DNA from 3 places in the Enterobacter sp. PL_is379 genome. Region 2 is predicted to be linked to each of the others. Evidence: predicted binding sites of a transcription regulator. Region 2 holds the regulator's gene; each other region holds the start of a gene.
What was found. The regulator PurR, encoded in region 2, represses purine synthesis genes. The targets are predictions, from matches to a motif close to CANGCAAACGTTTGCNTG.
Positions count from the first base shown of each region.

Region 1: the regulator PurR is predicted to act here: its motif matches at 5,620-5,637, upstream of AC0TOY_RS08660 (nucleoside-specific channel-forming protein Tsx).
Region 3: the regulator PurR is predicted to act here: its motif matches at 1,742-1,759, upstream of glyA (serine hydroxymethyltransferase).

Region 1 covers NZ_JBVPGT010000026.1:144,944-152,339, forward strand. Annotated here, with positions in the region: gene tgt (tRNA guanosine(34) transglycosylase Tgt) at 1-113, shown strand, start outside; gene yajC (preprotein translocase subunit YajC) at 136-468, shown strand; gene secD (protein translocase subunit SecD) at 496-2,343, shown strand; gene secF (protein translocase subunit SecF) at 2,354-3,325, shown strand; gene AC0TOY_RS08650 (VOC family protein) at 3,469-3,834, shown strand; gene AC0TOY_RS08655 (helix-turn-helix transcriptional regulator) at 3,849-4,529, shown strand; gene AC0TOY_RS08660 (nucleoside-specific channel-forming protein Tsx) at 4,618-5,481, opposite strand; gene AC0TOY_RS08665 (SadB/YajI family lipoprotein) at 5,749-6,288, opposite strand; gene nrdR (transcriptional regulator NrdR) at 6,441-6,890, shown strand; gene ribD (bifunctional diaminohydroxyphosphoribosylaminopyrimidine deaminase/5-amino-6-(5-phosphoribosylamino)uracil reductase RibD) at 6,895-7,396, shown strand, end outside.
Region 2 covers NZ_JBVPGT010000028.1:85,365-92,760, reverse strand. Annotated here, with positions in the region: gene cfa (cyclopropane fatty acyl phospholipid synthase) at 1-367, opposite strand, end outside; gene punC (purine nucleoside transporter PunC) at 666-1,865, opposite strand; gene punR (DNA-binding transcriptional activator PunR) at 1,980-2,891, shown strand; gene purR (HTH-type transcriptional repressor PurR) at 2,909-3,934, opposite strand; gene cydH (cytochrome bd-I oxidase subunit CydH) at 4,232-4,321, shown strand; gene AC0TOY_RS11185 (MFS transporter) at 4,485-5,651, shown strand; gene sodB (superoxide dismutase [Fe]) at 5,690-6,271, opposite strand; gene AC0TOY_RS11175 (C40 family peptidase) at 6,394-7,167, opposite strand.
Region 3 covers NZ_JBVPGT010000029.1:317,741-325,136, forward strand. Annotated here, with positions in the region: gene AC0TOY_RS13990 (DoxX family protein) at 1-317, shown strand, start outside; gene glyA (serine hydroxymethyltransferase) at 372-1,625, opposite strand; gene hmpA (NO-inducible flavohemoprotein) at 1,930-3,120, shown strand; gene glnB (nitrogen regulatory protein P-II) at 3,202-3,540, opposite strand; gene glrR (two-component system response regulator GlrR) at 3,606-4,943, opposite strand; gene qseG (two-component system QseEF-associated lipoprotein QseG) at 4,930-5,667, opposite strand; gene qseE (two component system sensor histidine kinase QseE/GlrK) at 5,669-7,096, opposite strand.

The DNA of each region.
Region 1 (7,396 bases), on a different contig from region 2:
AGCGCTTAATGGCTGGTTTACGTAAGGCTATCGAAGAGGGTAAATTAGAGAGCTTCGTGACCGATTTCTACCAACGTCAGGGGCGGGATGTTCCACCGTTGAACGTTGATTAATTTTAATAATGAGGGAATTTGAATGAGCTTTTTTATTTCTGATGCGGTAGCGGCAACAGGTGCTCCAGCGCAGGGCAGCCCGATGTCTCTGATTCTGATGCTGGTTGTGTTCGGTCTGATCTTCTACTTCATGATCCTGCGTCCCCAGCAGAAGCGCACCAAAGAGCACAAAAACCTGATGAACTCCATTGCGAAAGGCGATGAAGTACTGACTAACGGTGGTCTGGTCGGTCGCGTAACCAAAGTGGCTGAAAACGGCTACATTGCTATCGCCCTGAACGACACCACTGAAGTGGTCATCAAACGTGACTTCGTAGCTGCCGTTCTGCCGAAAGGCACCATGAAGGCGCTGTAATCCCAACTTTTCCCAAAGGGAACTGCCGTGTTAAACCGTTATCCTTTGTGGAAGTACATCATGCTGGTCGTCGTGATTCTCGTCGGCCTGCTGTACGCGCTTCCCAACCTGTATGGTGAGGATCCGGCTGTTCAAATCACTGGCGCGCGCGGTGTCGCCGCCAGTGAGCAAACGCTGATCCAGGTCCAGAAAACGTTACAAGAAGAAAAAATTACCGCTAAGTCTGTGGCTCTGGAAGAGGGTGCAATTCTTGCTCGCTTCGACACCACCGACACGCAGCTCCGCGCACGTGAAGCGCTGATGGGCGTGCTGGGTGACAAATACGTCGTGGCGCTTAACCTTGCCCCTGCAACCCCGCGTTGGCTGGCTGCGATGAAAGCAGAGCCAATGAAACTCGGTCTTGACCTGCGTGGCGGCGTTCACTTCCTGATGGAAGTGGATATGGATACCGCGCTTGGCAAGCTGCAGGAACAGAATATCGACAGCCTGCGCAGCGATCTGCGTGATAAAGGCATCGCTTACACCACCGTGCGTAAAGAAGATAACTACGGCATGAGCATCACGTTCCGCGACAGCGCGGCGCGCGATCAGGCTGTAGATTACCTGACCCAACGTCACCGTGACCTGGTGATCTCCTCGCAGGGCAGCAACCAGCTGCGCGCGGTGATGACCGATGCGCGTCTGAAAGAAGCGCGTGAATATGCCGTTCAGCAGAACATCAACATTCTGCGTAACCGTGTAAACCAACTGGGCGTGGCTGAGCCGCTGGTACAGCGTCAGGGTGCTGACCGTATCGTGGTTGAACTGCCGGGTATCCAGGACACTGCGCGTGCGAAAGAGATTCTGGGTGCGACCGCAACCCTGGAATTCCGTCTGGTGAACTCCAACGTCGATCAGTCCGCTGCAGCCGCAGGGCGTATTCCGGGTGACTCCGAAGTGAAACAGACTCGCGAAGGTCAGCCAGTTGTGCTGTACAAACGCGTGATTCTGACCGGTGATCACATCACCGACTCCACCTCGAGCCAGGACGAATACAACCAGCCGCAGGTTAACATCTCGCTGGATAGCGCGGGTGGTAACATCATGTCTAACTTCACCAAGGACAACATCGGCAAGCCGATGGCGACCCTGTTCGTGGAGTACAAAGACAGCGGTAAGAAAGATGCAAACGGTCGTGCGGTGCTGGTGAAAGAGGAAGAGGTGATTAACATCGCCAACATCCAGTCTCGTCTGGGTAACAGCTTCCGCATTACCGGTATTAGCAACCCGAACGAAGCGCGTCAGCTCTCCCTGCTGCTGCGTGCCGGTGCGCTGATTGCGCCAATTCAGATTGTTGAAGAACGTACCATTGGTCCAACACTGGGTATGCAAAACATCCAGCAGGGCCTGGAAGCGTGTCTGGCCGGTTTGGTTGTCTCTATCCTCTTCATGATCTTCTTCTATAAGAAGTTTGGTCTGATTGCGACCTCCGCGCTGATCGCCAACCTGGTGCTGATCATCGGCATTATGTCCCTGCTGCCGGGGGCGACGCTGACCATGCCGGGTATTGCGGGTATCGTCCTGACCCTTGCGGTGGCGGTCGACGCCAACGTACTGATTAACGAACGTATCAAAGAAGAGTTGAGCAACGGTCGCTCTATTCAGCAGGCGATTGACGAAGGCTATAAAGGGGCGTTCAGCTCCATCTTCGATGCGAACGTAACAACACTGATTAAGGTTCTTATCCTGTATGCAGTGGGTACTGGCGCGATCAAAGGCTTTGCGATTACAACCGGTATCGGTGTCGCAACGTCAATGTTTACCGCTATTGTCGGCACCCGTGCCATCGTGAACCTGCTGTACGGCGGCAAGCGCGTCAAAAAGCTGTCTATCTGAGGAGTGCGTTGTGGCACAGGAATATACTGTTGAACAATTGAACCACGGCCGTAAAGTCTGGGACTTTATGCGCTGGGACTACTGGGCCTTCGGCATTTCAGGTTTCCTGCTGATTCTGTCCATCGTCATTATGGGCGTGAAAGGCTTTAACTGGGGTCTCGATTTCACCGGTGGTACGGTTATCGAGATCTCCCTGGAAAAACCGGTCGATATGGACCAGATGCGCCTGTCTCTGCAGAAAGCGGGCTTTGAAGAGCCGCTGCTGCAGAACTTCGGCAGCAGCCGCGACATCATGGTGCGTATGCCGCCGGTGCACGATGCTAACGGCAGCCAGGAGCTGGGCAGTAAGGTTGTTAGCGTGATTAACGAAACAACCAGCCAGAACGCGGCGGTTAAGCGTATTGAGTTCGTCGGCCCAAGCGTGGGTGCTGACCTGGCCCAGACCGGCGCGATGGCGCTGCTGGTGGCGCTGATCTCCATCCTGGTATACGTCGGTTTCCGCTTTGAGTGGCGACTGGCGGCCGGTGTGGTTATCGCCCTGGCGCACGACGTGGTGATCACCATGGGCATACTGTCGCTGTTCCACATTGAGATTGACCTGACGATCGTGGCATCCCTGATGTCCGTTATCGGTTACTCACTGAACGACAGTATCGTGGTATCTGACCGTATCCGTGAAAACTTCCGTAAGATCCGTCGCGGTACGCCGTACGAAATCTTTAACGTGTCGTTGACCCAGACGCTGCACCGTACCTTGATCACCTCCGGTACCACATTGATGGTGATCCTGATGCTGTTCCTCTTCGGTGGTCCGGTACTGGAAGGCTTCTCGCTGACCATGCTGATTGGTGTCACCATCGGTACGGCATCGTCTATCTACGTTGCGTCTGCACTGGCTCTGAAACTCGGCATGAAGCGCGAGCACCTGCTCCAGCAGAAAGTGGAGAAAGAAGGGGCGGATCAGCCGTCCATTCTGCCGTAAAGCGACGTTTAGCGCGTTATCGAAATCCCGGTCTGTTGACCGGGATTTTTTTTTATCTGCTCCTGACAAACACTCCTGACAGTATGCTGTCAGGAGCCCTGTCGTAGACTCTTTTCGAACCCAAACAAGAGTCAGGAGGATGTATGAAAAGCGTCATTAACTGGTTTGAAATTCCGGTCACGGATATGGATCGCGCCATCAAATTTTATGAGCCAGTGATGCAGCTCGCGCTGCGTCGCGAGAAAATGGACTGCGCTGAGCTGGCCGTTTTCCCACATGAGGATCCGGGTACCGGCGGGGCTCTGGCAAAATTTGACGGCGTTACACCGTCTTTGCAGGGCGCTATTATTTACCTGCATACTGACAACCTGGCGGCCACGCTCGATCGCATCGCCTCTGCGGGCGGCGAGTGCGTGTTTGGCCCGCTGGAACTGCCGCATGGCATTGGCACTATCGCCTTGTTTACCGACAGCGAGGGTAACCGCGTCGGTCTCCATCAACCTGCCTGAGAGCGGAATAAGATATGACCCGACGCGCTGACCGTTTGTTTCAGATTGTGCAGATCCTGCGGGGCAGGCGTCTGACAACGGCAGCGCATCTGGCGGACCGGCTTGGCGTGTCCGAGCGTACGGTCTACCGCGATATCCGCGACCTGTCGCTTTCCGGTGTGCCGGTGGAAGGTGAGGCAGGGAGCGGATATCGGCTGATGTCGGGTTTTGACCTGCCGCCACTGATGCTGACAAATAAGGAATCTGAGGCGCTGATCGTCGCGATTCGCCTGCTCAAAACCTGGGGAGGGGAATCGCTGTCGCGCGAGCTGGAGTCGGCTCAGGAAAAGGTGCTGGCGATTCTGCCCGAGGAGAGTCGTCGAAAGGCGGAGCAGACGCGGATCTACGCCCCGGATTTTTGCATGCAAAGCCACTCCCGCAGCGATTTTGACAGGATTCATCAGGCGATTTCCGCCCAACAGGTGCTGGCGCTGCATTACCGTGATGAAGCAGGACAGCTGTCTAATCGTGAGGTTCAGCCGCTGGGGCTGTTCTTCTGGGGAGAGCGCTGGCTGCTGGCGGCGTGGTGTGAACGGCGCGATGACTATCGCTGTTTCCGGCTCGACAGATGCCTCAATATTGTGACTACGGAAAGGCGGTTTAGCGAGAGTGCGGACAGGTCTCTGGCAGATTTTTTGCGGAAGGTTAAGCAGTAAAAAGCCGGGTGGCGGCTACGCCTTACCCGGCCTGCATTCGGATCGTTGGCCCGGTAAGCGTAGCACCACCGGGCGAAACCCACACTGATTAGAAGTTGTAACCTACAACCAGGTAGCCACCCCAACCGGTTGATTTAGACGTGAAGTCACCCTCACCCCAGTTAACGGTATCCCCACCTTTCCACTGGCCGCCGTTATGGAAATAACGCGCGACGACAGAGTAGTGCCAGTGATCGTAGTTCAGGGCCAGAACGTGGCTGGACGCGATAGAGTTACTGGTGCGGTTCTTGTCATCACCCAGATCTGAGCCCCAGTCGAAGTTGGTGAAGCCGATGTAGGTCAGCTGGCCACCCCAAACCTGAGTGATTGGCACAAAGTATTTTACTTTGAAACGGTAGCCATCCCACTCGTTTTCGTTTGAAGCGCCATAGTTCTGCCACTGGTATTTAGCATACACGTTCAGAGACAGGCCCATTGGCAGACCGGTATCGATATCTGTACCCAGACCCATGTACCAGGTGCTCTGACGGCTGCCTTTGTTATCGCCCATATCGTAGATATAGTTGTTGGCGAAATACCATTCTTTGAACGGACCAAAACTCAGGTCGGTACCCGTCAGTTTATCAATAGAGAAACGCGGTTCGATTTCCATGAACAGCGGGGAACCGTCGGACCAGATACCTTTGTCGTTACCGTTACCCCAGTCAAAGGTCTTAGGAATATCGATATAGCCATAGAAATCAAACCAGTCTTTTTTAGCAAACGCTTCGTATTCCAGATAAACGTCGTTGTTCAGCTTCGGAGAAAAGCGCGTGTGGTAGCTGCCGACCACGTTAACGCTCTGGTGCCACCAGTCGGAGAGGTATTGTGGTTTATCGTTTTCCGCTGCGTTAACAGTGAAAGAGGAAGAAAGTGCCAGCACGGCGCCAGCTGCGAGTAATGTTTTTTTCATAATCATGCCACTGATTGAAATTCCCTTCCGGGAGTGAAAAATGCGCGAATTGCGTTTCTAAATATTTCGTGTTTCTGCGGTGCCTATTATAGGAATCCCTGCTCACAAAAATATGTGTTGTTTCACATATCTCTCACACACGTAATCGATTGCGTTCACGTTTGCGTACTTTAAACGGCCGGGATTGTAGCGGCAATCATTTATGTTGCCAATCCATACTAAATGTAAATGTTAGCGGAGTGACATTTCACTCCGCTAAAAGAGGGGTTACTGAGCGGCGGGCTGGATATCGTGAATGCGGATGAAACCTAACTGATCCGGAGTCAGTCCGTTAAGCTGCAGTGGAATGTCAACATCGCTCGGAGCCAGCACGCTGGCCGGTGCGGTGAACAGCTGACGATTAACATTCACCTCCTGGTAGCTCTCCGTGGTGCCCTGGATCTGTCCCCATTCGACGGTGCCGCTGAAGGCTGGCAACGGATCGTTGGATTCTCCCTGGATGCGTAATGTTGCGCGAGTACCATTTGCATTCGCCGCCACGTTTACCAGAGACATTTTTAGCGTGCCAATCTGACTATTGAGCCGCGCGGGCGTGTTCGCCCCCGGTAGCAGATAAACCCCGCTGCTGGATTTAGCATTCAGCGCGTTTTGCTGGGTGATCTTCACCGTTTCTTTGTTCAGTTTGTCCATCGCCGTATTGAGCGTATTCACGCTCTGTTTCATCTGACGGACTTCGGTTTGCTGTGCACAGGCGCTAAGGGTGAAGAGGCTCCCCACCAGCAAAATTTTCAGGTAACGTCTTGTCATTGCGTTTATTTCCTTGAAATAACGGATCGTCCTAATGGTAGCCAGCATCATCGTGTCAGACATAGATCCTTTGTCTCAAAAAGCTCTTCCTTTGTTGTCAGGCCAGATCAGGGTAAAATGAAAATTAGTTAACCGGATAACAGGGATACCGTATGCATTGCCCATTCTGCTCCGCTGTGGATACCAAAGTCATCGACTCTCGTCTTGTGGGCGAAGGGTCATCCGTACGCCGTCGTCGGCAATGTCTGGTGTGCAACGAGCGTTTCACGACCTTTGAGGTTGCTGAGCTGGTAATGCCGCGCGTGGTAAAAAGCAACGACGTGCGAGAGCCGTTTAACGAAGAGAAACTGCGCAGCGGGATGCTGAAGGCCCTGGAAAAACGTCCCGTCAGCGCGGACGACGTTGAAATGGCGTTAAACCACATAAAATCTTACCTTCGTGGTTTGGGTGAGCGTGAAGTGCCGAGCAAAATGATCGGCAACCTGGTGATGGAGCAGCTGAAAAAGCTCGATAAGGTCGCCTATATCCGCTTCGCTTCGGTCTACCGCAGTTTCGAAGATATCAAAGAGTTTGGCGAAGAGATCGCCCGCTTACAGGATTAAGCTCATGCAGGATGAGATTTACATGGCGAGAGCCATGAAGCTGGCGCAGCGCGGTCGTTTTACTACCCATCCTAACCCGAACGTCGGGTGCGTTATCGTCAAAGATGGCGAGATCGTGGGGGAGGGGTTTCACTATCGTGCCGGCGAACCGCATGCTGAGGTTCATGCGCTGCGCATGGCCGGCGAGAAGGCGCGCGGTGCTACGGCCTACGTCACACTGGAGCCCTGCAGCCATCACGGGCGTACGCCGCCGTGCTGCGAAGCGCTTATCGCGGCAGGTGTTTCGCGCGTGGTCGCATCGATGCAGGATCCGAATCCGCAGGTAGCCGGACGCGGTCTGTATCGCCTGCAGCAGGAAGGCATTGACGTCAGCCATGGCCTGATGATGCAGGACGCGGAAGCGCTCAACAAAGGCTTTCTGAAGCGCATGCGCACGGGGTTCCCGTATATTCAGCTCAAGCTGGGCGCCTCGCTGGACGGTCGTACGGCGATGGCAAACGGCGAAA
Region 2 (7,396 bases):
CGAGATCGTAATGCTCTTTGCCGACGATCCACGCGCGTTTTTTACTTTGCAGATTGAACAGTCGGGCAGAGGCGACGCGCAGGGTGTCTTTCAGATTGCGCGGGAGTTGGTTTTCCAGACCGGCACGCAGCACGCTGGCAAAAAAGGTATCCAGACGTTCGCACTCCCACCAGCCGTCCATATAACTTTCTCCCAGGCCTAACGATCCCTCCCGCAATACGCGTTTAAAAAAGTCGGGATGTTTAACCTGAGGATCGGATGGCGATGATCCATTGATAGTGATGCCTGCTCGACCTAACAGTTCACTGACGATCCGGGACCAGTTATCGTCCGGAACGCTGACTTCTTCTATACACGATGAACTCATAGCTTCTCCATCACCCTGATGTGATCAGAACCTTCAAACAGCGTAGACGCTTTTTTTGGTTTGTGAGAAATCTCACGGTAAATACCGCGAGGCTAATATCCGACGTAGAACAGAGGAAGGGAGATAACCCTTGCCGAAATGCCTTCCATGGTAAAACGGGAGCACTCCGGCTCCCGTTAACACTTAATATTTATCGTATTTAATCGAACCAAATTTAGTATAGGCCTCAAAATTTGGTGATTCAATAGAAAATTGTTAGCAACCTAATCACTGAAATGTAACATGATTTCTGGCGCAATCAGGCATGCGAGGTTTCCACCTGAGCGCCGCTATCCTGCTCACGCTGCGCGGAGGCCTGCATGCGATAGCCCATCACCGCCAGCGCAACGGTGACCAGCATCACGCTGGTGGTGGTTAACAGTGGCGTCGCAATCAGCGCCGAGACCACCAGACTTGCCAGGAAGCACAGACCCAGCTGCAGGGTATTTTGCAGCGCGGCGGCGCGGCCTGTCGCCTGCGGGAACGGACGCAACGCCTGTGCCACCACGATCGGGTAAATCGCCCCGTTCGCCACGGCCATCACGCAGAAGGGAATCAAAATTTCAGCCAGGCCCGCGCCCGGAATAAACCCGACGGCCCAGGTACCGATGACGCTCAGCGCATACAGCACCAGCAGCCATGGCAGCATCTGCTGACCTTCCCATTTTTGCAGCGCCGCGCGGCAGCCGTACCCGCCCACCAGGAACGCGATGGTCTGCGGAACATAGCTCAGACCGATGGCCGCCGGGCTGTAGCCCATATCGTGCAGAATAAACGGCGAACCGGTGAGCCACGCGAAGAAGCTGGCCGAACAGGCGGCATAAATCAGGACATTCCCGCGATACGCCTTGGCGCTCAGCAGGGAGGTGAAGGTAATCGGCTTCGCATCCGCATGCGCCTCTTTTTTATGCGCGGGCTTAAGGGCAAACGCCGGCAGCATCAGCACCAGCGTGATGGCAAACAGCGTGGCAAAAATGGCCTGCCAGTCAAAGTGCGCGAGGATCCAGCTGCCCAGCAGCGGAGCCAGGGCAGGGGAAAGACCCACCAGCGGCATAATGGTGGCGAAAATACGGTTTGTGCGGTTAGCCGGATAGTAGTCGGTCACCAGCGCCTGCCAGGTCACCGCCGCAGCACAGACGCCCACGGCCTGAATAAAGCGCAGCACCAGCAGCCAGGTGGCATCGCGCACCCACAGCATCCCCAGGCAGCCCACGGCAAAAATGGCCAGACCCAGCAGCAGTACCGGTTTACGACCAAAGCGATCCGAGAGCGGTCCCCACAGCAGCTGCGCGAAAGCAAAACCGGCAAGGAACAGGCTCAGGCTGGCGCTGATGGCCGCCGCAGGGGTTTGCAGGTCTTCCTGCATCGCGGCAAACGCGGGCAGGTACATGTCGGTGGCCAAAAAGCCCAGCACGCTTAAGCCGCCGAGCCAGACTAAAAATCCTTTCCTGGGTTGCATTCTCTTATTCTCCTGAGGAGGCAGGTGTACGTTGGCGCAGAGTGTAGGGAGTGCAAAGCCGCTTGTGAAACGCTAATATTTGGCGGGTGCATTCAAATTTTTTGCAGGCAGAAAATGTGGTCAGATTATTCTCTTGAAGTGGTCGATGCTGTCGCGCGTAACGGCAGCTTTAGCGGTGCAGCGCAGGAGCTGCACCGCGTCCCTTCGGCCATCAGCTACACGGTGCGTCAGCTGGAGGAGTGGCTGGCGGTTCCGCTGTTTGAGCGGCGCCATCGTGATGTGGAATTAACGCCCGCAGGGGCGTGGTTTTTGAAGGAAGGGCGTTCTGTTATCAAAAAAATGCAGATCACCCGCGAACAGTGTCAGCAGATCGCTAACGGCTGGCGGGGGCATCTTTCCATCGCGGTGGATAACATCGTTAAGCCGGAACGTACCCGGCAGATGATCGTCGATTTCTATCGTCATTTTTCAGATGTCGAGCTGCGGGTCTCGCAGGAGGTGTTCAACGGCGTCTGGGATGCGCTGGCGGACGGCAGGGCAGAGATGGCAATCGGGGCCACGCAGGCGATCCCGGTCGGGGGACGTTACGCCTTTCGCGATATGGGGATGCTGAGCTGGAAGTGCGTGGTGGCAAGCGATCATCCGCTGGCGGCGATGGAGGGGCCGCTCAGCGATGATACGCTGCGCAACTGGCCGTCGCTGGTGCTGGAGGATACCTCCCGTTCATTGCCCAAGCGTATCACCTGGCTTCTGGACAACCAGCGGCGGGTGGTGGCCCCTGACTGGGAATCGTCGGCGACGTGCCTCAGCGCCGGACTGTGCGTCGCGATGGTGCCCGTTCATTTCGCGCGTCCGCGCATCGATACCGGAGAGTGGGTTGAGCTGACGCTGGAGAATCCGTTCCCGGATGCGGCCTGCTGCCTGACCTGGCAGCAAAGTGATGTCTCGCCTGCGATGGCCTGGCTGCTGGATTATCTGGGAGACAGCGAAACGCTAAACCGGGAATGGTTACGGGAGCCAGCGTAGCTGGCCCCGTAAAGCGATTAACGACGGTAATCGCGGAACGGACCGTCCGCAACGGAACGGCGTTCGATAAGACGCGGGTGAACTTCAATGGACTGCGACTCTTCACGTTTGTTGACGATCCTGTCCATCAGCATATTGAAGGCCGTTTCGCCCAGCGAATCTTTCGGCTGGTGAATGGTGGTTAACGCTGGCGTGAAGAAACGCGCGTTACGCACGTTGTCATACCCGATCACGGAAATATCCTGCGGTACACGCAGACCCAGTTCGTCGGCAGCGCAGAGCGCGCCCATTGCCATGATGTCACCCCCGCAGAAAACGGCGGTCGGACGGTGTGGCTGGGAGACGATCTGCTGCATTGCGCGGTAGCCCGACTCCGGCTCAAAGTCACCCTGCACAATCCAGTTTTCCGGCACGTTGATCAGCGCTTCTTCCATCGCTTTCATAAAACCGGCCAGACGGCCCGCGCCGGTGTTGCGCTCCAGCGGACCGGGGATCACGCCAATCTCGCGGTGACCGCGTTCGATCAGATAACGACCGGCCATATAGCCGCCTTCGAAGGCATTATCGATAACGGAATCAGTGAAATCCGCGCGCGCTTCACCCCAGTCCATGACCACCATAGGAATATGGCGATACTCTTCGAGCATCGACAGCACGGATTCCGGGTACTCGGAACACATTACCAGCAGGCCATCAACGCGCTTTTGCGCCATCATCGACAGATAGGCGCGCTGTTTTTCAATGCTGTTCCACGCGTTGCCCAGAATCAGGGTATAACCTTTCTGGAAGCAGTTTTTCTCAACCGCTTCAATGATCTCGGCAAAATAGGCCGCTTCACTGCTGGTGGCCAGCAATCCAATGGACTTGGTGTGATTAACCTTGAGGCTGCGCGCAACCGCACTTGGCGAATAGTGCAGCTCTTTGATCGCTGCCCAGACGGCGTTGCGCGTCTCTTCCGCCACAAAGCGGGTTTTGTTAATTACATGTGATACGGTTGTAGTGGAAACGTTTGCGCGTTTTGCTACGTCTTTAATTGTTGCCATTAAATGTCACTCCAGACCATATCCTAAACTCCTGAAAAACTTGAAGGTAAACGTTTGCCTTCTCTCACCCTTATCACGCAATCTTGAATTGCGGCACGCCGGGAAAACGACACGGGACGTCAGGAGGGGGTCAATGGCCGGTACGCTAATAAATTTAGCGTGGAATTTTGTCCTATCTTGATGAAAAGGGGAAGAGGTAAAGTGTTTATCAGCCTAAATCCAGGAAGATTTTTGACGTAAATTATGCAAAAATGAGCAGGCTCACTTTTCGTGGGGGGATTAAAAGGAGAAAAATTGATGAGTTCCGATCTGAAGTTTTCGCTGTTCACCACCGTTATTGTGCTGGCTCTGATTGTCGCGGCCGGTCTGACGGCTGCGCTGCACTGATTTACGCGGAGGGAGAGCCTTCTCCCTCCCGATCGACCCGATTGTTACTTCTCTGGCAAAAATCTTTTGCCATTTTGTTAACTTCTCATTTTTTGTGATTGATGTCATGCTTTCCGCTTCTTTGTTCTGTGTCACCACATGACACGGCATCCGGAGTTGACGCATGAAAATCAATTTTCCCCTGCTGGCCCTGGCGATTGGCGCTTTTGGGATTGGCACCACTGAATTCTCCCCGATGGGGTTACTGCCCGTCATCGCCCGCGGCGTGGACGTCTCGATCCCTGCGGCAGGGATGTTAATCAGCGCCTATGCTATCGGCGTGATGGTGGGGGCGCCGCTGATGACGCTTCTCCTTTCGCACCGCGCGCGCCGCAATGCGCTGATTTTCCTGATGGCGATTTTCACCCTGGGCAACGTGCTTTCGGCCATTTCGCCGGACTACACCACGCTGATGCTGTCGCGTATTCTGACCAGCCTTAACCACGGCGCGTTCTTCGGGCTGGGATCGGTCGTGGCTGCCAGCGTGGTGCCAAAACATAAGCAGGCCAGCGCCGTAGCAACCATGTTTATGGGGCTAACGATTGCCAACATCGGCGGGGTGCCTGCGGCAACCTGGCTGGGGGAAGCGATCGGCTGGCGGATGTCATTCCTGGCGACGGCCGGGCTGGGCGTGGTCGCGATGGTGGCGCTGTTCTTCTCCCTGCCGAAAGGCAGCGCGGGTGAACGTCCTGACGTGCGCAGAGAGCTGTCGGTGCTGGTGCGCCCGCAGGTGCTCTCCGCGCTGCTCACCACCGTGCTGGGGGCAGGGGCGATGTTTACCCTCTACACCTATATTTCACCGGTATTGCATGACATCACCCACGCAACGCCTCTCTTTGTGACCGCGATGCTGGTGCTGATAGGCGTGGGCTTCTCGATCGGCAACTATCTCGGTGGGAAATTTGCCGACCGTTCCGTAAGCGGCACGCTGAAGGGCTTCTTAACCCTGCTGATTGTCATCATGATTGCCATTCCGTGGCTGGCGCGTAATGAGTTTGGCGCCGCGATCGCGATGGTCGTCTGGGGAGCCGCCACCTTTGCCGTGGTGCCGCCGCTGCAGATGCGCGTGATGCGTGTTGCGCATGAAGCGCCGGGCCTCTCATCGTCGGTCAACATCGGCGCCTTCAACCTGGGCAACGCGCTCGGTGCGGCGGCCGGTGGGGCCGTGATTTCAGGGGGACTGGGGTACAGCTTTGTGCCGGTGATGGGGGCGATTATTGCCGCGCTCGGCCTGCTGCTGGTGATGATGTCGGGTCGTAAACAGCCTGAAGCAGCCTGCGCTGCGGAATAAACCAAAAACGCAGAAGGGCGAACCCTTCTGCGTGTCTCTTACGCGGCGAAGTTCTTCGTCACAAAGTCCCAGTTAACCAGTGCCCAGAAGTGCTCCAGGTAGTTCGGGCGCGCGTTGCGGTAATCAATGTAGTAAGCGTGTTCCCATACGTCCACGGTCATCAGCGGCTTAGCGCTGGTGGTCAGCGGGGTGCCTGCGTTAGAGGTGGACACGATAGCCAGTTTGCCATCCGCCTCTTTAACCAGCCACGTCCAGCCCGAGCCGAAGTTCTTGATGGCTGCATCGGTAAATTTCGCTTTGAAATCCGCGAAGCTGCCAAAGGCGGCGTTGATAGCGGTAGCCAGTTCACCGACAGGTTCACCGCCGGCGTTTGGCGCCAGGCAGTGCCAGTAGAAGGTGTGGTTCCACACCTGAGCCGCGTTGTTGAATACGCCACCCTCTGAGCTGCGGACGATCTCTTCCAGCGTTTTGCCTTCAAAATCGGTGCCCTTGATCAGATTGTTCAGGTTAGTGACGTACGTCTGGTGATGCTTGCCGTAATGATATTCCAGGGTTTCCGCAGAAATATGCGGTGCCAGGGCGTCTTTTGCATACGGTAGTGCAGGTAATTCGAACGACATTGCTTCTCTCCTTATTGTATTTTGCGTTGCCAATAACCACACAGACAACAGGGACAGGATAGCAAATTGAAAGGGTATGCAAAAGAGGAACTTACCCTGCCACGGGTGTGGCAGGGTAGGGGTTAGCGAATGGTTTTCGGCGTCATTACGCGACGTGCGCCGACGTAATGGCGTACCCAGTAGTCTTCACTGAGAGAGGTGATCTGAATATCCTGGCCGCTACGCGGTGACTGGATGAATTTTCCGTTGCCGACATAGACGCCGACGTGGTCAGCCGTGCCGCGACCCTGAGTGCGGAAGAATACCAGATCGCCGTTTTCCAGCTCACCGCGGTCAACCGGTGAGGCATCGCGCAGGTGGTACATCTCATTAGCGGTACGAGGAATGCGGAACTTGACCAGATCTTTATAGGCGTAATAGACGAGGCCGCTGCAGTCAAAGCCGGTACGCGGCGAGCTGCCACCCCAGTGATAGGGTTTGCCAATCTGCCCCATCAGTTTGTTCATCGCGGTTTTTTGCGCTTTCTGTACGCGCACTTTATGCACTTCCGCTATTTTCGTGACCTTCGTGCATTTCGCCTTATGGCCTTTACGCGTGATGCATTTTTCAGTAACAAGGTTAGCGGCGGTTTGCGAAGCTTTACTTTTGGCGGAGTGGGCAGTACGGGAAGGTTTGGTTTTCGTCTTGCTGGAAGCGGTCTGTTTCGTCTGAGCCGGTGTTTTTTTCTTGTCGTTCTTAGCGGTGGTTTTTTTCTTACGTTCTGTGGCTTTCACCAGATGGTTTTTTTGTACAGCAGAATGCCGCGCCTGCTGAGAGGCGTTTGCCACTGGCGTGAAAGTGAGTGAAGTAAACAGTAAAGCACAGAGCGTGATCGAGATTTTATTTATCCGCGCCACTGGGCAGTCCCCTGATTAATGCAGGTCATCAATAATACCCGCGTGTGATTTACAAAGCCCGTCGATTCTAATCTATAAAAAGCCAGAAAGTTAATAGCATTTTTCAATCTACAATCGTGTTTCGTAAGCAAGTGCAAAAAAATTCATCGTTCTGTCGCTCATTTGCCCATTCCCTAAGCAAAACCCTGACCGCCGCAGGGGTAAACACCATTTGCAATGCAACTTTTCC
Region 3 (7,396 bases), on a different contig from region 2:
TGACGGGATTTAGCGGCACCGTACAATACATGACCTCGCTGGGAACGCCGATGCCCATGCTGGCGGCCATTATTGCGGTGGTGATGGAAGTACCTGCCGCCATTCTGATCGTACTGGGCTTTTTCACCCGTCCTCTCGCGGTACTGTTTGTGTTCTACACCCTCGGAACGGCGGTGATTGGGCATCACTACTGGGATATGACCGGTGATGCGGTCGTACCGAATATGATTAACTTCTACAAGAATATCAGTATTGCTGGCGCCTTTATTTTGCTGGCGATTGTTGGTCCCGGCGCGATTTCCCTTGACCGGCGTTAAGCCATAAAAAAAGGCCGCAAGCGCGGCCTTTTTTATTTCTGCAAAGCAGAGGAATTATGCGTATACCGGGAAGCGTGCGCAGATATCCAGAACTTTACCTTTGACGCGCTCGATAACCGCTTCGTCATTGATGTTGTCCAGAACGTCACACATCCAGCCAGCCAGCTCTTTCACTTCCGCTTCTTTGAAGCCGCGGCGAGTCACGGCCGGAGAACCGATACGGATACCGGAGGTCACGAACGGGCTCTTCGGATCGTTTGGCACGCTGTTTTTGTTCACGGTGATGTTGGCGCGGCCCAGGGCAGCGTCAGCTTCTTTACCGGTCAGGTTCTTATCAACCAGATCCAGCAGGAACAGGTGGTTTTCAGTACCGCCGGATACCACTTTGTAGCCACGGTTCAGGAACACTTCCACCATCGCTTTGGCGTTCTTGGCAACCTGCTGCTGATAAACCTTGAACTCAGGCTCCATCGCTTCTTTCAGCGCTACCGCTTTTGCCGCGATAACGTGCATCAGTGGGCCGCCCTGCGCGCTTGGGAACACCGCGGAGTTCAGTTTTTTGTACAGCTCTTCGTCACCGCCTTTCGCCAGGATCAGGCCACCGCGTGGACCCGCCAGGGTTTTGTGGGTGGTGGTGGTCACAACGTGAGCGTGTGGAACCGGGTTCGGGTAAACGCCTGCGGCGATCAGACCCGCAACGTGCGCCATGTCAACGAACAGGTAAGCACCGATGCTGTCTGCAATTTCACGCATTTTTGCCCAGTCAACGATACCGGAGTAAGCAGAGAAGCCACCGATGATCATCTTCGGTTTGTGCTCTTTAGCCTGCTTCGCCATGTCTTCGTAGTCAATTTTACCGGACTCATCGATACCGTAAGGGATGATGTTGTACAGTTTGCCGGAGAAGTTAACCGGGGAGCCGTGAGTCAGGTGGCCGCCCTGCGCCAGGTTCATACCCAGAACGGTATCGCCCGGCTGCAGCAGCGCGGTATAGACCGCGAAGTTAGCCTGAGAGCCAGAGTGCGGCTGCACGTTCGCGTAGTCAGCGCCAAAGAGTTCTTTCGCACGGTCGATAGCCAGTTGCTCAACGATATCAACGTACTCGCAACCGCCGTAATAGCGTTTGCCAGGGTAACCTTCAGCATATTTGTTGGTCAGCTGAGAACCCTGCGCCTGCATAACGCGCGGGCTGGTGTAGTTTTCGGAGGCGATCAGTTCGATGTGCTCTTCCTGACGTACTTTTTCCTGCTCCATAGCCTGCCACAGTTCGGCATCATAATCGGCAATGTTCATTTCACGCTTTAACATCCGCATCTCCTGACTCAGCTAACAAGTAAATTTTGGCCTGAAAAGGCAGTCCTGTTGGACGACGGGCAACAGTATAACTGATTAGTTCTGTGATAACAGGTCTTGACAAACGATTTTACGCAAACGTTTTCCTACCCGCCACGCAAGGGTTTGAGGAATAAAGCTCTCGCCCTTTCCAGCGGATTTCTTTTCAGGTTTGTGATGCATATTTTTCATCTTGCAAAGAACCATTTACAACGCAGGGGTATTTTTTATAAGATGCATTTAAAATACATCATTAAAGTAACATCAGAAGGACGCGCTCATGCTCGACGCTCAAACCATCGCTACCGTAAAAGCCACCATTCCTCTGTTGGTGGAAACCGGCCCTAAACTCACCGCCCATTTCTACGATCGCATGTTCACGCACAACCCGGAGCTCAAAGAGATATTCAACATGAGCAACCAGCGTAACGGCGATCAGCGCGAAGCGCTGTTCAACGCCATCGCGGCCTACGCCAGCAATATTGAAAACCTGGCTGCACTGCTGCCCGCGGTGGAAAAAATCGCGCAGAAGCACACCAGCTTCCAGATCCAACCCGAGCAGTACAACATTGTGGGCGGCCACCTGCTGGCGACGCTGGACGAGATGTTCAGCCCGGGCCAGGAGGTGCTGGACGCGTGGGGTAAAGCCTACGGCGTGCTGGCAAACGTGTTTATCAACCGTGAAGCACAGATCTACAGTGAAAACGCCAGTAAGAACGGCGGCTGGGAAGGCACGCGGGCGTTCCGCATCGTCGAGAAAACCCCGCGCAGCGCATTGATTACCAGCTTTGAGTTTGAGCCGGTGGACGGTCAACCGGTGGCCGATTACCAGCCTGGCTGGTATCTGGGCGTGTGGCTGAAGCCAGAAGGCTTCCCGCATCAGGAGATCCGTCAGTATTCTCTTACCCGCAAGCCAAACGGTAAAGGCTACCGCATTGCGGTGAAGCGTGAGGACGGCGGTCAGGTTTCCAGCTGGCTGCACAACGAAGCGAACGTGGGCGACGTGGTCCATCTGGCCGCGCCGGCGGGTGATTTCTTTATGGCCGTTGAAGCAAACACCCCGGTTACGCTGATCTCTGCGGGCGTCGGCCAAACGCCAATGCTGGCGATGCTCGATACGCTGGCGAAATCTCGCCACGGCGCGCAGGTTAACTGGTTCCATGCCGCCGAGAACGGCGATGTACACGCCTTTGCGGAGGAGGTGAAAACGCTCGGGGCGTCCCTGCCGCGCTTTACCGCGCACGCCTGGTATCGCCTGCCGACGGAGGAAGACCGCGCAGCTGCCCGCTTTGACAGCGAAGGTCTGATGAATTTAAGCCAGATGGAAGGGGCGTTTAGCGCGCCGGACATGCAGTTCTACATCTGTGGGCCGGTGGCGTTTATGCAGTATGCCGCTCAGCAGCTGGTTGAGCTGGGCGTGAACAAAGACAGCATTCATTACGAATGTTTCGGGCCGCATAAGGTGCTGTAATGAAAAAGCCCCTCGTTCGAGGGGCTTTTTTTCGCCGGGTGGCGGCTGCGCCTTACCCGGCCTACAAAACCGTTGGCAATGTTAAATCGCGGCGTCGTCTTCTTCGCCGGTACGGATACGGATCACGCGCGCCACGTCAAAGACGAAGATTTTACCGTCGCCAATTTTGCCGGTTTGCGCGGTGCGGATAATGGTATCCACACAGGTATCAACGATATCGTCGCTGACCACGATTTCAATTTTCACTTTCGGCAGAAAGTCGACCATGTACTCTGCGCCACGGTAAAGCTCGGTGTGGCCCTTCTGACGACCAAAACCTTTCACTTCCGTCACGGTCATCCCGGTGATGCCGACTTCCGCCAGAGCTTCACGCACATCATCCAGTTTGAAAGGTTTAATAATCGCATCAATCTTTTTCATGGTGGGTCCTTAAACTCTTGCCTGTAAGCTGCCTCGTAATCGATTGCTCACAGTACCATACGGCATTACTCTTTAAAATCGTTTGCTTCCAGCTCGTGGCGCGACAGCAGCTTGTAGAACTCGGTGCGGTTGCGTCCGGCCATGCGCGCGGCGTGGGTCACATTGCCTTTGGTGATCTGCAATAGCTTGCGCAGATAGTTGAGCTCAAACTGATTCCGCGCTTCGGCAAACGTCGGCAGCGCCGTGTTTTCCCCTTCCAGCGCCTGCTCCACCAGCGCGTCGCTGATGACCGGTGAAGAGGTCAGCGCCACGCACTGCTCAATCACGTTGACCAACTGACGCACGTTGCCCGGCCAGCTTGCGGCCATCAGCCGCTTCATTGCATCGGTGGAAAACGCGCGCACGAATGGTTTATGGCGATCGGCCGCCTGGCGTAAAAGGTGGTTCGCCAGCAGCGGAATGTCTTCCGCACGCTCCGCCAGCGCCGGGATCTTCAGGTTCACCACGTTCAGGCGGTAGTAGAGATCTTCACGAAACTCGTTGCGGGCCATCACTTTCGGCAGATCGCGGTGGGTGGCGGAAATAATTCGCACGTTAATATCAATGTCGCGGTTGCTGCCCAGCGGGCGAACTTTGCGCTCCTGCAACACGCGCAGCAGCTTAACCTGCAGCGGCGCGGGCATATCGCCAATCTCGTCCAGGAACAGCGTGCCGCCTTCCGCGGCCTGGAACAGCCCTTCCCGGCTGCTTACCGCCCCGGTGAATGCCCCGCGGGCGTGACCAAACAGTTCAGATTCAAGCAGCTGCTCCGGGAGCGCGCCGCAGTTAATCGCAATAAAGGCGTTCTTGCTGCGCGGGCTGGCGTTATGGATCGCCTGGGCCAGGATCTCTTTCCCGGTACCGCTCTGGCCGTTGATGAGCACGCTGACGTCGGACTGCGCCACCATCCGGGCCTGTTCAAGCAGACGCAGCATCACGGGGCTGCGGGTGACGATGGACTCCCGCCACGCTTCATCCCCCGCCGGGACGGCGTGTTCCAGCGCGCTGTCGATTGCCTTATACAGCGCGTCTTTATCTACCGGCTTGGTCAGGAAGCTGAATACTCCCTGCTGCGTCGCGGCAACCGCATCCGGGATCGACCCGTGCGCCGTCAGGATAATCACGGGCATACCCGGCTGCTGCTTCTGGATCTCCGCGAACAGCTGCAGGCCATCCATTTCGTCCATCCGCAGGTCGCTTATCACCAGATCGATTTTCTCGCGGCTGAGGATCTTAAGCCCCTCCATCCCGCTTTCCGCGGTCACGACGCTGTAGCCTTCACTCACCAGACGCATGCCCAGCAGCTTTAACAGCCCGGGATCGTCATCCACCAGTAACAGATGGGCAGGTTTACGGCTCGTCATGCTTCACATCCTCTTGTTTCGGCGTATCGCTGTCCGGTGCCGCAGATGAACTCCCCGGCTGATATTTGCGCGACGAGAGCTGCCTTTCGATATCGGTCAGGTTTTCCAGCTTACGCGTTGTGGTATCGAGCTGCGTACGTAAATGTTGCTGCTGCTGACGCAGCGTATCAAGCTCGCTGTCGGTTGACTGTTGCAGCTTGCTGTAGCGGGAGCGCTCTTCAGACAGCTGAAGCTGTAATGTCTGCCCATCGCGCCAGAGCTGGTATACCGGGCGTACCTGCACGGGAAGATTGACCACGAACGTGTCCAGTCGGGTCACGTTGGCGCGCCGTTCGACGGGGGTGATTTTCGCATCAGCCAGCAAAATGCCGCGCTTGAAAGCGTCCTGCCAGGTGTCGTCATCCAGCATCGCCGCCTTCGAGCGAGCGTCTACCGGGGCCAGACGCTGGGCGCAATCTATTCCACGCAGCCAGAACAGCGGGTTGCTTTCAACGTCATGACCTGACAGGTTCCAGATATCGTCACAGCGGGTTGAGAGGAAATCGGCCAGCTGGTTATCGGGCCATTTATCTTCTTGTTTATCGCTAATTGCACTTTGTGGCGCATGGGAAACACACCCTGCCAGAAATAAACAGGGCAGGCTCAGGCGAAGCGTGTTGCGGGAAAACACCGCGCGTACGGCGCGGGAAAAGACGTGTGACATACTCACCAGACATAGATTCATTTTATTGATTTTTCCGGCTCAGGGGCAGTTCAATACGGAAGCAAACATCCGAACGTTCGTCCGTGGCAATGTTTAGCTCACCCTGCATGCGTCGTATGCAGTCCCGGGCGATGCTCAAGCCCAGACCACTGCCTTTCACCGCACCTTTCCGCTGATGACTCCCCTGGAAAAAGGGCTCGAAGATCATGGTTTTTTCGTCATCGGGTATCGGGGTGCCGGTGTTAGCGACGTCTATAAACACCCGGGAACCCTTCGTATAACTTCGGATATAAATGTTACCGGATTCAGTACCATAGTGCACCGCATTGGAATAAAGATTATCCAGCACGCTCATTAAGAGCATGGGTTCAGCGAGACAGGTCGGCGCATTCAGTTCTACACCGGTATGCATCATTTTAGCTCTTGCTGGCAAGCTATGGGCGGATATCACCATATCCACCAGCGGCTCAATCTCAACGTTTTCCAGTACGACCGCCCCGTCAGCCAGCTTGCGGTTGTAATCCAGCAGTTGCTCAATCAGCTTTTGCAGATTGCGGCTGCTGTTATCCAGGATCTCGACAATTTCTTTCTGTTCTGGCGTAAGGGGTCCTGCCACTTCGTCCGCCAGCAGCTCCGTCCCTTCGCGCATGCTGGCCAGCGGCGTTTTAAGCTCATGGGAGATATGGCGCAGGAACTGATGACGCTGTGATTCAAGCCACGCCAGGCGCTCGGACAGCCAGATAATGCGCTGGCCTACGGATCGCAGCTCGCGCGGACCTTTAAAGGCGACCGTATCTCCGAGCGATTTCCCTTCACCCAGGCGGTTGATCATCCGCTGAATGCCCTTCACCGGGCCGATGATCATGCGGGTAAAGAGCAGAACCAGCCCGAGGCTCACGAGGAACAGCACCAGCGCCTGCCAGCCGAAGAACTGGCCGCGCTCGGCAATCTCCTGCTGGAGCTGCTGGCCGCGAGAGAAAATCACCGTGCGCGTTGACTGCACCATCTCGGTGTTGGCGCTGGCAAAAGCTTCAAGACGCGCGGCGGCGGCGGCATCCGGGCCGCTGTTACTGCACTGTAGCTGCGCAAGATCGTTTAAATCCTGACGTAACGCCTGATAGAGCTTGTCGTCAGGCAATACGCCGGCGTGGGCGTCCAGCATTTCGCTATAGCGCTTGCGCTGACTCTGATACACCTTTTCCAGCGTCCGATCGTCAAGCACGCAATACTGACGATAGCTACGTTCCATCTCCAGCGCGGCGTTGGTCATCGCTTCACTGCGTCTGGCGTCGATGAGCGTCGTGCGGTTGGTCAAAGCCGCCTGCGCGCTCAGCGCGTTCAGACTTTGCCACGCCTGCCAGGCAAGGATCAGCAGCGGCAGCAGGATCAGCAGGAAGGCCATCATGACAAGCTGTCGCAGGGAGCGGGGAAAAACGGGCCAGCGTTTCAACGCATTACTCTCTTAATGGGGGTTTACGCAGAGCGTAACTGAGTCTGCCCTTCAGATACAACAAAGCCGGGTAAAAACCCGGCTTTGTCATGGAATGAGGCGGTGCCTAACTCGACGTTTCGCCCTGGCCTGATAAAGCATCGCTATGATCAGTAGTTGGACGGCAGGCACCTTTTTGTGCGTCATTCGAAGTTTATGTAGCGCGTCCCGAAGGGGCTGACATAAGAAGGTGAATGAGCCACTGGTTAATATTATGCAACACCCGTGCCAGAACGCAAAACAAAATATTAACACATTGAA